2 regions of the Paenibacillus sp. FSL L8-0340 genome follow, and region 1 is predicted to be linked to the other one. Evidence: riboswitches for the same ligand, from Rfam matches in the RefSeq annotation. Region 1 holds a riboswitch; the other holds the start of a gene.
The links. Region 1 has a riboswitch for glycine ahead of gcvT (glycine cleavage system aminomethyltransferase GcvT). Riboswitches for the same ligand answer to the same signal wherever they lie in the genome.

Region 1 (6,684 bases):
ATTCCTTTAGTATTGGAAGGAATCGTCACCGTATCAAGTCCGGCTGCTGCGGCGCTGGCCGGGTTGGTGCCATGCGAGGAGTCCGGCACAATCACCTTCGTGCGGGTTTCGCCGCGGCTCTCATGGTAGGCGCGGATCATCATCAGGCCAGTCCATTCACCATGTGCGCCTGCAGCAGGCTGCAGGGAGACGGCATCCATGCCGGTCAAAGCGGAAAGATCATTTTGCAGGGTGTACATCAGTTCCAGAGCACCCTGAATGCTTTCTTCCGGCTGGTAAGGATGAATCTTTGCCAGTCCCGGGAAGCGGGCAACATCTTCGTTGATCTTCGGATTGTATTTCATCGTGCAGGAGCCGAGCGGATAGAATCCATTGTCAACGCCGAAGTTGCGGCGGGACAGCGCGGTGTAGTGGCGGATGACATCCACTTCGGATACTTCCGGCAGCACGGCCGGCTCGCTGCGCAGAAGTCCTGCAGGGATCAGTGCATCAAGGTTCTCGTCCTGCGGAACATCACACTGCGGCAGGGAGTAGGCCGAGCGGCCGGGACGGCTAAGCTCAAAGATCAGACTTTGTTCCGGTTTCATAAACAGCCCTCCAGTGCGCTGGCGAATTGGTCAATTTCGGTTTTGCTTCTTTTCTCCGTGACGGCAACCAGCATATGTCCGGCAAGCTCCGGATAATCACGGCCCAGATCGTAACCGCCGAGATAACCTGCTTTAATGAGCTTGGAATTAATCTCGCTGACTTCACTTCCTTTCGGAAGCTTCAGGACGAATTCGTTAAAGTAAGGAGCTGAGAACGCAGCTGCAGCACCGTTTATTTCACCAAGTTTGCCGGCGGCATAGTGGCTCTTGCGGATGTTCAGCCCGCCAACCTCGCGCATGCCTTCTTTGCCCATCACGGACAAATAGACGGAAGCGCACAGCGCCAGCAGCGCCTGGTTAGAGCAAATGTTCGAAGTGGCTTTTTCACGGCGGATATGCTGCTCGCGGGCTTGCAGCGTCAGCACGAAGCCGCGTTTGCCGTTCCGGTCAACGGTCTGGCCGACAATCCGGCCCGGCATGCGGCGCATCAGATGCTCCGCTACGGCGAAGAATCCGCAGGTTGGTCCGCCCAGCGAAGCCGGAATGCCCAGCGGCTGCGCGTCACCGACGACGATGTCGGCGCCGAGCTTGCCCGGCGTTTCCAGCACGCCGAGCGCCAGCGGGTTGGCGCTGACAATGAACAGACCTTTGACGCCGTGAATCAGCGGCTCGATGGCACCGAGATCTTCTATCGCGCCGAAGAAGTTCGGTGACTGCACCAGGACAGCCGCCGTGTCGCCGTTGATGGCTGCGGCAAGCTTCGCTTGGTCGGTTACACCGTCTTTATAGTCAATCTCTACGACATCGAGGCCCCAGGCACCTGCCGAAGTGCGCAACACCTGGCGGGCCTCCGGATGAACAGTTCGGGAGACAATCAGCTTTTTGCGTTTGGTGGCACCAGCTGCAAGTACTGCCGCTTCTGAGAAAGCCGTAGCGCCATCGTACATGCTGGCGTTGGCCACCTTCATGCCGGTCAGCTCACAAATGTAGGACTGGAATTCAAAGATCGCCTGCAGCTCGCCTTGGCTGATTTCCGGCTGGTAAGGAGTATAAGCAGTGTAGAATTCCGAACGGGAGATGACATGATTGATAACGACCGGGATATGATGGTCATAGAGGCCGGCGCCGAGGAAGCTGGCGTGGGTATCGAAATTGGCATTTTTGTCGGCCAGCTCTTTCATATGGCGCAGCAAGGCGTATTCATCCAGTGCCTCCGACATCGGCATAGTTCCCTGATAACGGACGGCCTCGGGGATATCGGAGAACAGCTCCTCCATGGACTGAATTCCGACTGCTTCCATCATTTCGTGGCGGTCTTGTTCAGTCATTGGCAGATAACGGTGCTTCATTGCGGCTTCACTCCCTGGCTCTTTTTGTAGAATGGCGCTTTGACCACGACAGCCTTGAGCTGCTTGCCGCGGATCTCTATGTTTACCTCTGTACCTATTTCACTGTAAGCTGCATCCAGCAGCGCAAGTCCGAGATTGCGTTTGAGTGTTGGAGACTGTGTTCCGGTAGTCACTTCACCGATCTTTACTCCATTCCCGTATACAGGGTAGTGGGAACGCGGAATGCCGCGGTCGATCATTTCCAGACCGACGAGGCGGCGGGGCAGACCGTCAGCCTTCTGCTTCAGCAGCGCATCACGGCCGATGAAATCTTCTTTATCCAGCTTCACGAAGAACTGCACGCCTGCTTCCAGCGGCGTAATATCCGCCGACAGCTCCTGGCCGTACAGCGGCAGCTTGGCTTCAAAGCGCAGCGTGTCGCGTGCGCCAAGACCGGCCGGTGTCAGGCCGTGCGGAGCCCCCGCTTCCAGCAGGCCGTTCCACAGCGCAGCCGCCGTATCCGGCGGCGCGTAGAGCTCGAATCCGTCCTCGCCGGTATATCCGGTGCGGGAGAGCAGAACGTTCACACCGCACACCTCGGCGTTCTCGATGAAGTGGAAAGGCTTCAGCTCAGCAATGGGAGCCGTTGTAACTTTGGAGAGGATGGCCTCAGCCAGCGGGCCCTGCAGGGCGAGCAGAAGAGTCTCATCCGAGATATTGCTCAGGCTGACGCCGCTGAATTCTGCGGTGAGATGATGCTGCAGCCACTGAAAGTCCTTGTCGATGTTGGAGGCGTTCACGACAAGCATGTAACGCTCTTCACCGAGGCGGTATACGAGCAAATCATCGACAACACCGCCGTTTGGATATAGAAGCAGCGTGTACTGCGCTCCACCGTCTGCCAGCTTGCTGACATCGTTGGTCGTCATTTTTTGCAGGAAGGCTTCCGAGCCGCTGCCGCTAACCATGAATTCACCCATATGTGACACATCGAACAGTCCGGCTTGTCCGCGGACGGCCTCATGCTCCTTGACGATTCCGGTAAACTGCACCGGCAGCTCCCAGCCGCCGAAGTCAATGCATCTGGACTCCGCATAAGCAGAATATAGGTCATAAAAAGGCGTTCTTTTCAAAGCGTTCATGTGCTCACTCCCTTGGTCTGATTACATGCAAGCCTAACGGGATTTCCTTTGCCGGCAGGGACGGAGTCCGTTTCTGCCCATTAAAAAAAGGACAGGCGGAAGCCAAATATGCGCACGCGCATATAGACTTCCGCTCTGTCCTTTGTACCTGAGAGTTACCCTGCTGTGAACCCGGCAGGTTTCCCCGTTGGTGACCAGTACGCTGCAATTGCAGGGCCTGATGCTCTCCAGAGATGCGTCCGGCAAAGGTCCTTTTGCCTGAGAGATTCACCCCGTAGAGGGCTTACTCCTTCGGCGCCGTCTTCAAGAGACGGTCTCTCCCTATGCCATCATTCGCAAACCGTATAATTTTCTGCTGTCTCCATTAAAGCGGGTATGGAGGTGCACTGTCAACAAAAAAACGTCAAAAAGATGACAAATTTTTATTTCCTGTCAGTTATATTGACATTGAGCAGGACGATAACTTAGTCTATAACTAAATTCACAACTCCAATTCGGAAATGAGGCGGCTTGAAATGAGTGAAGTGCTAGATAACCTGCTGTACAGCGAAGAGCATGAATGGGCGCAGCAGGGCGAAGGACGGTTAATACGTGTTGGGATTACGGACCATGCCCAGCATTTACTAGGCGATATCGTATTTGTGGAATTTCCTGAAGTTGGATCGGCTATTTCTGCCGGGGACAGCGTGGGCAGCATTGAATCCGTGAAGACGGTTTCCGAATTATACTCACCGGTATCGGGAACGGTTACCAAGATTAACGATGCACTGGAGAACAGCCCGGAGCTGATTAACGATCAGCCGTACAGCGGGGGCTGGATTTTTGAACTGGAGATCGAAGGCGAGTATGCTGGCGCCGTATCGGGACTGCTGGACGCAGCCGCTTACCGTGAACGGGTTGGGGAATAGCAATTGGTTTTGTGGAAAATTTATTAAAGACGGATTTCGCGCATTAGCTGCACTAATGTGAGGAGTCTGTCTTTTTTGCGCTTTCAGCGGCTTGGGAAATCTGCAAGTCCCGGATAAAAATGTGGAGCCATCCGCCACAAGAGGGGCAGCAGTGCAAGGCCAATCATGACGAATAAACAGCATAGAAGGATAAATCTGTAGACTTTGCGAGGGGGTGCAGCCGGTCTGAGCACAAAGTAGTAAACGCCGATAGAGTAAAAGGGGTACAGCAGGACAGCTGCCATGGCCATGCAGACAAAAAAGGTCATCTCACCGGCTGAGCTGGGGATCATTGTGTCCGGGTAATACACGGGATCAAGCTGCAAAAAGATAACCACAAGCGGCACATAAGCGAAAAACAGGTGCAGAAAAAAGCAGCGGATGCGTCCGTTGCCGGCCAGACCGTAGAGCATCCACCAGACTCCCAGCCAGGGCAAGGCAAAAGCGCCGCCCGCAAGCAAAAAACGAACGGCGATTTGAATCAGCTTGCTTAGCGGATATACATTGGCTTGTTCGCCCCAGAAAAGGGAGTACGACGAGAGTAAAAGGAAATAAGCCATGCCCCCAACGAAGAACGTAATGATTCCCTGGAGAAACGCGGTAACCAATAGCGAGACTAGTAGACGCAGATTTTTTAAAAATCGGGCGGGATCAGGTGATGCTGCGTTTAGAGTTTCCATACCTGCTCAGACTCCTTTAGAAGCAAATGTAACCTTTCATCATCTGCTGCTCTCCGGGCTGAAAGGCGGAATTATTCTTCGTCTTGAAGCTGCCGCAGCACGATTAGCTCGACACGGCGGTTTTTCTGTTTTCCAAGCAGCGTAGTATTGTCGGCAGCGGGCCGGGTATCGGCATAGCCTGCATACTGGAAGGTATCCGGATCCAGTCCTTCATTGTCGAGGAAGAAACGCAGGATGGAGAGCGCCCGTGCGCCTGACAGCTCCCAGTTGTCGTTATAGCGTGAGCCAACCGACACCGGGGTATTGTCGGTATGCCCCTCAATGCTGATGGATGCACCGATGCCGCGGAACAGGCCCGAGAGCTGGCGGAGCGCAGGGAATGCAGGTGCTTTCAGCTCGGCTTTGCCGGCATCGAACAGGAAACGGTCGCTAAGCGTAATGGCAATGCCCTGTGGTTTATCTGCAACAAAGATCTGATCCCCGAGGTTGTTGTCTTCAACATATTTGGTGATGACGCCCATCAATGAGGCCAGCTTTGCTTCCTGTTCCTTGAAAGCCAGTTCACGTGACGAAGGCGGCTGAGCCGCCTCTCCGGCATCGGCTGTGCCTGCAGCTTCGCTTCCTGTCCCATTATCCTGACTGTTTGCTGAGCCGCTGTTTTCCGTTTCTTGTTGGCTCTCCAGAATGCCATCGCCACCTTCAAGCACGGGGTTGCCGCTCCTGAACGTTTCCGAAAGGGAACCGGTGACAATCTTGTATTTCTGCACGTCCAGACTGCTCATGGCGAACATAATGACGAAAAATATAAGTAAAAGTGTAATGAGATCGGCATAAGTGATCATCCAGCGGTCATTGCTCTCCCGGCCTTCGGCGTGCTGCTTACGCCGGTTTCTCTGCCTCATAGCAGCCCTCTTGCATACTCATGCTCACGGCTTCCGGCAGAGTCCGCAGTGAAGGAGCTAAGCTTCTTGCGCACCAGCTGCGGATGATCCCCGTTCTGCAGGGCCAGAATGCCGACCAGCAGCATCTCCATGCCAGCCAGCTCGGTTTGGCTGCGGGATTTGATCTTGGAGGCAATGGGTAAAAATATTAGATTGGCGCTGGCTACACCGTAAAGCGTCGCTGTAAAAGCGACTGCGATGGATGCTCCCAGATTGGAAGGATCGGTCAGATTGCTGAGGACATGGATCAGTCCCATGACCGTCCCGATAATCCCCATCGTGGGTGCGTAGCCTCCGGCCGCCTCAAAAATTTTGGCGTAGCCGTTGTACTTTAACTCTTTGGCATCCATGTCCAGCTCCAGAATCTGGCGAACCTCGTCAGCATCTGTGCCATCAACGATCAGCAGCAATCCTTCACGGGTAAAGGGATTGGGATGTTCTTCGGCTTTTTGCTCCAGTAAGAGCACACCGCCGCGCCGGGTAATAGCAGCCATGGAGATCAGCTCCTCCGCGTTCTGCTCACTCAGGTCCGGATGCCTGCCGAAGGCCATGCGCAGTGCAGCAGGGATATGGCGCAGTTTAGATGCTGGAAAGCTGATGAGAACAGCGGCGAATGTGCCGCCAAAGACAATTAGTGCAGCATTAGGCTGCAGCAATCCGGAGAGATTGCCGCCTTCCCAAAAGAAGCCGCCGATCATAGCGGCCAGTCCAGCCAGGAGGCCGATAATTGCGGTGATATCCATAGGTTATGACTCCTTACTTTTCTATATATTATGGTTTGCATGAATGTAGGCAACACTGTATAATAAACGGGAACAAGTATTCTTATCTTCCATATTTTTCAGGATTGTATGGAGAGCCAGTACTTAGGGCCACAATTATACTATACTACTATATTTTAGACGATAGAGGGGAGACGGGCAAATGAGCGATATTGTCGTCAGTACGAAGACTTTTGAACTGGAGTCCGAATACACACCCCAGGGCGATCAGCCTCATGCCATTGAGGAATTATTGGACGGCATCCGGCAGGGCAAGAAGCACCAGACGCTGCTGGGA
Region 2 (6,684 bases), 490 kb from region 1:
CTCTTCATTTCCGCCCGCCGTTTTTCTCTAGTCTCCTCTTGTGCGGCGCTGTATACATAACGGGCCCAATCCTTTCGGTAGCCGGGCGTAAGGGACTGGTAAAAAGCCAGTGTCTCCGCACTATCCGTCAGATCTTGCTCCACAGCGGGGATCATAGAGGTGTAATCGTCCACACGTTGACTTGGCTTTGAGGATGCTTCCTTGTTCTTCCGCGCCTCCTCTTTGAATCCAACTACGGTAAACACATCATTTAAGCCCACCATACGTGCAAACTTCAGGTTGCTCGTGCCAATATAGCCGTCCTCATCGGCTCCTACCCCTTCAAAAAGACTGTCTCTGTGAATATAGGTCGGATAAACCTTATTCCCCTTTTTGGGATAAGCGGCGAACAAATAGCCGCCTGTATTTAAATAGTTGTGATCAATCACTTTCTGGACGAGATTCTGTAGCGACTCCATATTGAGCACATAAGCAAAAATCAGATCATAACTGCTGGCTGTTAATTCAGTGTCATGCTCTGCTAATCCCGCTAAACTGTCGTCGTCATTCTCTGGTCTGTACAATACAGCAATCTTTTTGAATTTGTGCATATTTAGCTTTTCTACAATTGTTTTAGCCATGTACGGACCCCCGTTAAATGTTGTCTTTATCATAAAACAGCCCCCAATATCCCTAAAACGTGGGATTGGAGGCTACTTGTGAGAAAATGTTCTTTGCTTTAAAACTTGAACGTTAGCTGTTAACAACTATCACTTCGCGCTGCGGTCCACGAGTTTATGAGGATCAACTTTATTGTCCATTAATAGCGGGGTCTTTGCACCTTTAGCAATTTGATCCCAGGCTACCACTTTAAAGTTTTGGTTAAGCTCTTTGCCATTGTTAATGTTGGAATCATCCTGTGCGATGAAAATGCCATAAGGGAACTGTTCGCCCAGTCCGAACCCGAGTACATCAATACCATCAGTCACTGAGGTGCCATCGGTCAATGCGCCATCGGCGATATTAAAGCTAGTGAGGTAAGCGTTATTGCCTTCACGGTCATATATCGCGTAGCTGTCACTGCCTTGGCTGGAGGCGATTAAATAACCGTTGCCGTCGGCACCGTAATAGAGAGTCAACCCTTCAATATCATCCTGCAATCGGCGTCCGTCCGCAATATCGACAGTGGATAGAGGTTTTGTGCCGCTGTCAGGCTCTGCATTATATTTGTATATCGCGTAATCCTCTTCCGCTATATACATCATGCCATACTCATCATCGGCTACCATTCCTTCTGATTGCGTAGCCAGCTTAAACTCGCGAACGAGCTTACCTGAAACTTTGCCCTTCCCGTTCTCAGTCAGCTCATATTGCTCAAATTCGCCTGCTTTACCCAGAACCAGAGCGTAATACTTATCCGATTTCAGGCTATGGTAAAGGCTGAAGCCGTATACCTCTTCCATCTTCGCTTTAATGGGCTCTGCTGCGATGTCAGTCAACTTCCCGGTTGCCCCATCCATGGCAAAAATATCGATCGTGTTCGTAGAACGGTTCGTCGCGCCAACAATATCTACTTTTTTATCGCCAAGCAGAAAATTATAACGTATATCAATATTATTCATTTTTCCTACTTTATAATTCTGAAGCTCTTTGCCGTTCAAATCATAGACGAGAATGCCTCCGCCTTTGTTCGTTGCAATGATTTTGGAATTCGCCGGGTTCGCAGAATCGAGCCAAATGGCCGGGTCATCGGCTGCATCCTCGCCATCTTCAACGGCTGCCGTCTCCACCTGGGCGGTTACCGGATACGGGGTGATGATATCCGCGGAATTGATGAACTTTGCATTTTCCGCCAGAATTGCTTGAAGCAGCTTGGAAGGAATGTACATCGTGCCATCGACTAATTTGACCTCCGCTGGAAGCTCGCCTGCTTTACCCGCTAGACGATATTCCTTATCGCCTGCCGTGAACGTGCCTGCGAATCCGTTCTTCAGCTTGACCAGTGCCGACTTATCGTCGCTATCCCAAGTGATAGTTGCTCCGATCCCATCCATATGCTTGCGCAGAGGTTCATATCCTTTTAGGTCTGAGGCGGATGCTGCATTAGTTGTTGCGGCAGGAAGTAGAGCGCCTGCAAGGAGTAGCGTAGATAGTACAGTTTCCCATGTTTTCATTGATGTTCAATGTTCCCCTCTATTGTTAGTAATTGCTTAACTATAGAAGATGAGTGTAAAAGACGTATTAACGGACAACTAGGCCTTTGTAAAATTTACAATGTAAATTCAAGATAGTATTTGATTATTTCTCAGCAGGGAATTTGCTCATATGATATAGGATACGACATTTATGATAATCTGGGAAATGAGTTAAACTCGATTGCGAGGGACACTGTTGCAATTACCCAGGATACTACTTCTGAAGATTTATTGTTCGGGACGACTCACCCGGCCGGAGCATATAAATTGGATCTATATAAAAGAGCGACCTCGGTCAGGCATCCATGGGATGTGATTCTGTACTGATTATTTTGCTGCTTCTTTCCCGCTTTCTCCGATTCGCCGAATACAAAACAAATAATAAAATAAACCATAACGGCGTCAATAATAAGGCCGGACGTGTTTCTTCAGCAAACAGCATAATAATGAGTATGATTGCAAACAACGCTAAGACTACATAATTAATAAATGGGGTGAACGGGGCTTTGAATTTTGACTTCGCCTGCAATTCGGGCTTTGTTTTCTTATACCGCACATGGCAGATCAGGACGATACCCCAAACCCAAATGAAACAAATGGCACTGATGGTTGTCACGATTCCAAAAGCAGTCTCCGGAATCAGCTTACTCAAAAGAGCTCCCATGGATAACACAAGCGTGGAGATGAAGAGCGCATTGCTTGGGACATGATTTTTATTCAGCTTTGCAAAATTGGCTGGAGCCTGGTCATTCCTGCTCAAATTATATAGAATCCGGCTTGTTGAGAACATTCCGCTGTTACAGGCAGACGCGGCTGAAGTTAATACGACAAAGTTAATAATTCCAGCAGCAATCGGTATCCCGACTAAACTAAACGTTTTAACAAAAGGACTTTCTGCCGGATTTAGTTCTGTCCATGCGTTGATGGATAATAAGGCAATAATGGCACCCACGTAGAAAAATAGAATTCTCAAAGGGATTTTATTAATCGCTGATGGGATGGTTTTTTCTGGATTAGATGTTTCTGCTGCCGATACCCCCACCAATTCCACACCTACAAAGGCAAACACAACCATTTGAAAGGAAAGTAAGAACCCTGAAATCCCGTTCGGGAATACTCCCCCATGCGCCCAAATATTACTGACAGTAACCGTTCCGTTAGCTGTTTTGAATCCAATCACGAGCAGGATTGCCCCGATAACAATCAACGCGAGAATAGTCACTACCTTGATTAATGCAAACCAAAACTCTAATTCGCCAAAACTTTTTACAGTTAATAAATTGAGCCCTAATAAAATGATCAAACAAATGACGGCAGGAATCCATTGCGGGATATCAAACCAATATTGTACATATACGCCAACAGCTATAATATCCGCCATAGCCGTCATGATCCAACAAAACCAATAGGTCCATCCGGTTACAAATGCTGCGCGCGGTCCAAGATAATCTTCGGCGATGTCTGTAAAAGATTGATAACCCGCTTTTGACAACAGAAGTTCTCCCAACGCCCTCATAACAAAAAACACGGCAATACCGACGATTAAATAAGCAAAGATGATGGATGGTCCTGCGAGTTGTATAGCTTTACCTGATCCTAAAAACAATCCGGTCCCGATGGTCCCCCCAATTGCAATGAGCTGAACATGCCGATTCTCTAAATCTCTCTTTAGTTCTTGTGGTGCCATGTGAAACTCCCCCCTCTAAATTTAATAATTCTTTGTGAAATAATGAACAAGTAAAAATGACAATAAAAAAGAGACTGGATGCGCTCCAATCTCACGGTCATAAGAATATTAAATAAAATACACTCATTATTCTGACGATTATCAGAATAACAAATGAAATATCCAGTACTCTTCTGTCCTTTTGCCTGAGATTGTGAACCCTTCGGCGCCGGGGAATCCCCACGGTCTCTCCAGAAGCTGCTCCTGCTATAGTGTGATCCATAGCATTCATAGCTTAGAAATTATTTGATTATAGGATCATAACTTCTTTTAAATATTTTTCAATACTAATCATAGTCAAAAGTTTTGTCAATAACATTAATTACCACCGTGCTTCGCCAAAATAATTATGATAGGGCTTGAACGTTGCCAGTACTTCGTCTACCTTGCCCATTCGTTCCTCCAGGCTTCCCCGAAGCGTGATGTACGGAATCCGCCGCGCCTTCAAATCCGCAATAATTTGCTTATGGAAAATATGCCGCTTCTGATTCCCGCTGCGATCCCATGTATCCTCGTAAGGAATATCGTCGTCACACAGGAAAAAAAGGTCATACCGCTGTGCATTTTCCAGGGCGATCCGGGTTAAGCGTTCAGGGGCCCGGCCGTGGTAATCCAGGGCAAACATATAAGTGGTGATCGCATTGGTATCGACAAAAAGATATTTATCCGCTTGCAGTAAAGCCCGCTCTTCCCGCTCCATATGGCCGACAGCAATTTCATCGAACGCCTCCAAGCCAATTCGGCGGTCCACCTGATGCTCCGTCCAATAATCGCGCCCGTATTCGCTCGCATAGGTTGTACGATACCGCCGGGCCAACGCTTCGGTGATCGTGGATTTGCCGGTAGACATCGCTCCCACAAAAACCACTTTTGTTATTAAATCCCGATATACGCTATCGCTCACATATTCCCGGTACTTGTAAGGATCCGAACGGACCATAGTAGCTGAAATCGGTACCTGCCCGCGGGCTTGATCCACCCTCCGGTCTACTGCGCCCAAAGCGATGCTCATATGCTCTCCGTAAAACTCGCTGGAGTAGAAATGTGTCACTTGCTCGCCTTTCAGTAACCCCAGAATATATTGCTCTTCCCTTATCTCATGCTCCCGGTTGTTAGAATACCCATCGGGACCGTCCCAGGCTTCAATCACCCGTACCGCCGGGTAGAGCTTGCGAATCCAGTTGGCCCGGATATGCAGCGGGATCGGGGTCACCGTCGTCTCATAGATCACTACAATCAGTTCATCGACCTCTTGCAGCGCCGTCTCGAACATAAACTGATGCCCTTTATGCAGCGGGGCAAACTTCCCGAGCGTCAAGCCAAGTCTCTTCATGCTGATACCTCCCTAGCTCCCTTGTTCCAATTGTAGTAGCCGTATACAGCGTTAACCAGATACGCACTCCACATGACGATCATCAGCAGGCCTTCACCGCTCCCCTCCAGCATTCGAATCACCCACAGCAGCACCGTGAACATATTGAGGACCATATAGACCAGCCATTGTTCCTTGAATCTTCGAACCATTAAAAGCGTGGCGACAACGGATAACACCGTCGTAATCGCATCAATATAAGGCGAATTCTGCCCCGGTATGAACGATAGACCCAGGCCCAGCAACAGGCTGCCTAATACGCAGAACGCCCCCACAAGGAGCAGACGCTTGAGCTCCAGCTGACGCATGGACAGCTTGCCGTTAGTCTGGTTATTTTTCCACATGTAGAAGCCAACCACATTCATAGGAACAAAGAAAAGCAGATTTAGCATAACCTCTCCAAACAAACCGTTGACGTAAGCCAAGTATGCATAACCAACGGTATTGTACATCCCAAACACATAACTCATCAGATTTCCCTTCGCCGCGAGCACCACGCACAGCACCCCGGTGATAAAGACCGTAAATCCGAATAAAGAATCCTTAGAAATCACCGTAAATCCAACAGCAATTGAGGTAAACAAAACCAGCCAGGTCAATTCAAACAGGTTCCAGCCGCCCCATGATTTATTCACTTGCATCCCCTCTGCTTTCATCCGATTTGTGCACCATAAGGTTAGTTCGTTCTTACTTTCAATTTGATAATAACATATTGTTAATATCATTGAAAGCAAAAAATGTACACTTGATGAATCGAATGATCCAAAGAGAGGCTTCGTGCCTTGTGGCCGCTAATGTAACTGATAAGTTAATTCGTTTAACCACGCGGTCATTGAGGAGATTTTAAACCACAAGTTATAATTCAAGGGACTAGTCGAACTGATAAAAATTGGAGGGTATTCAAATGAATATTGAGATCGGAAAAAAAATCAAAACCCTACGTTTACAAAAAGGAATGACTCAGGAAGAGCTTGCAACAAAATTGAATATGTCATCCCAAGCCATATCCAAGTGGGAAAACAACGTAACCATGCCAGATATTCAAATTCTCCCTGAGTTATCTGTGATTTTAGGGGTTACAATTGATGAGCTATTTGCATTATCTGATGACACACATCTAGAGCGTATTGAAAATATGATTAGTACCGAACATTTTATTTCCAAAGATGATTTTAATTATGCTGAACAATTTCTCAAAGAAAGGCTAACTAATGACGAAAATAAGGCCCCATGTCTCACATTGCTGGCTCAGTTACACATTCATCGTTCAGAGGAGCACCGTGAATTAGCTTCCCATTATGCCAAGGAGGCCCTGTTATTAGATCCACATAAAAAAAGTAATCATAATGCTTTACGGGATGCGGAGAATGGAGTCATTTTTGACTGGAACTATTCAAATCACCATAAACTTA

Region 2: linked by a shared signal. The riboswitch ahead of NST07_RS33525 (amino acid permease) and the one ahead of gcvT (glycine cleavage system aminomethyltransferase GcvT) in region 1 are both predicted to bind glycine.

The regions. Positions count from the first base shown of each region.
Region 1 covers NZ_CP151967.1:6,826,763-6,833,446, reverse strand. The annotation lists gene gcvPB (aminomethyl-transferring glycine dehydrogenase subunit GcvPB) at 1-587, opposite strand, end outside; gene gcvPA (aminomethyl-transferring glycine dehydrogenase subunit GcvPA) at 584-1,936, opposite strand; gene gcvT (glycine cleavage system aminomethyltransferase GcvT) at 1,933-3,057, opposite strand; glycine riboswitch at 3,294-3,390, opposite strand; gene gcvH (glycine cleavage system protein GcvH) at 3,573-3,965, shown strand; gene NST07_RS31350 (hypothetical protein) at 4,049-4,684, opposite strand; gene NST07_RS31345 (flagellar motor protein MotB) at 4,756-5,586, opposite strand; gene NST07_RS31340 (flagellar motor protein) at 5,583-6,368, opposite strand; gene uvrB (excinuclease ABC subunit UvrB) at 6,550-6,684, shown strand, end outside.
Region 2 covers NZ_CP151967.1:7,312,772-7,319,455, forward strand. The annotation lists gene NST07_RS33515 (YdeI/OmpD-associated family protein) at 1-620, opposite strand, end outside; gene NST07_RS33520 (phytase) at 750-2,153, opposite strand; gene NST07_RS33525 (amino acid permease) at 2,470-3,861, opposite strand; glycine riboswitch at 4,025-4,105, opposite strand; gene NST07_RS33530 (AAA family ATPase) at 4,223-5,233, opposite strand; gene pnuC (nicotinamide riboside transporter PnuC) at 5,230-5,907, opposite strand; gene NST07_RS33540 (helix-turn-helix domain-containing protein) at 6,177-6,684, shown strand, end outside.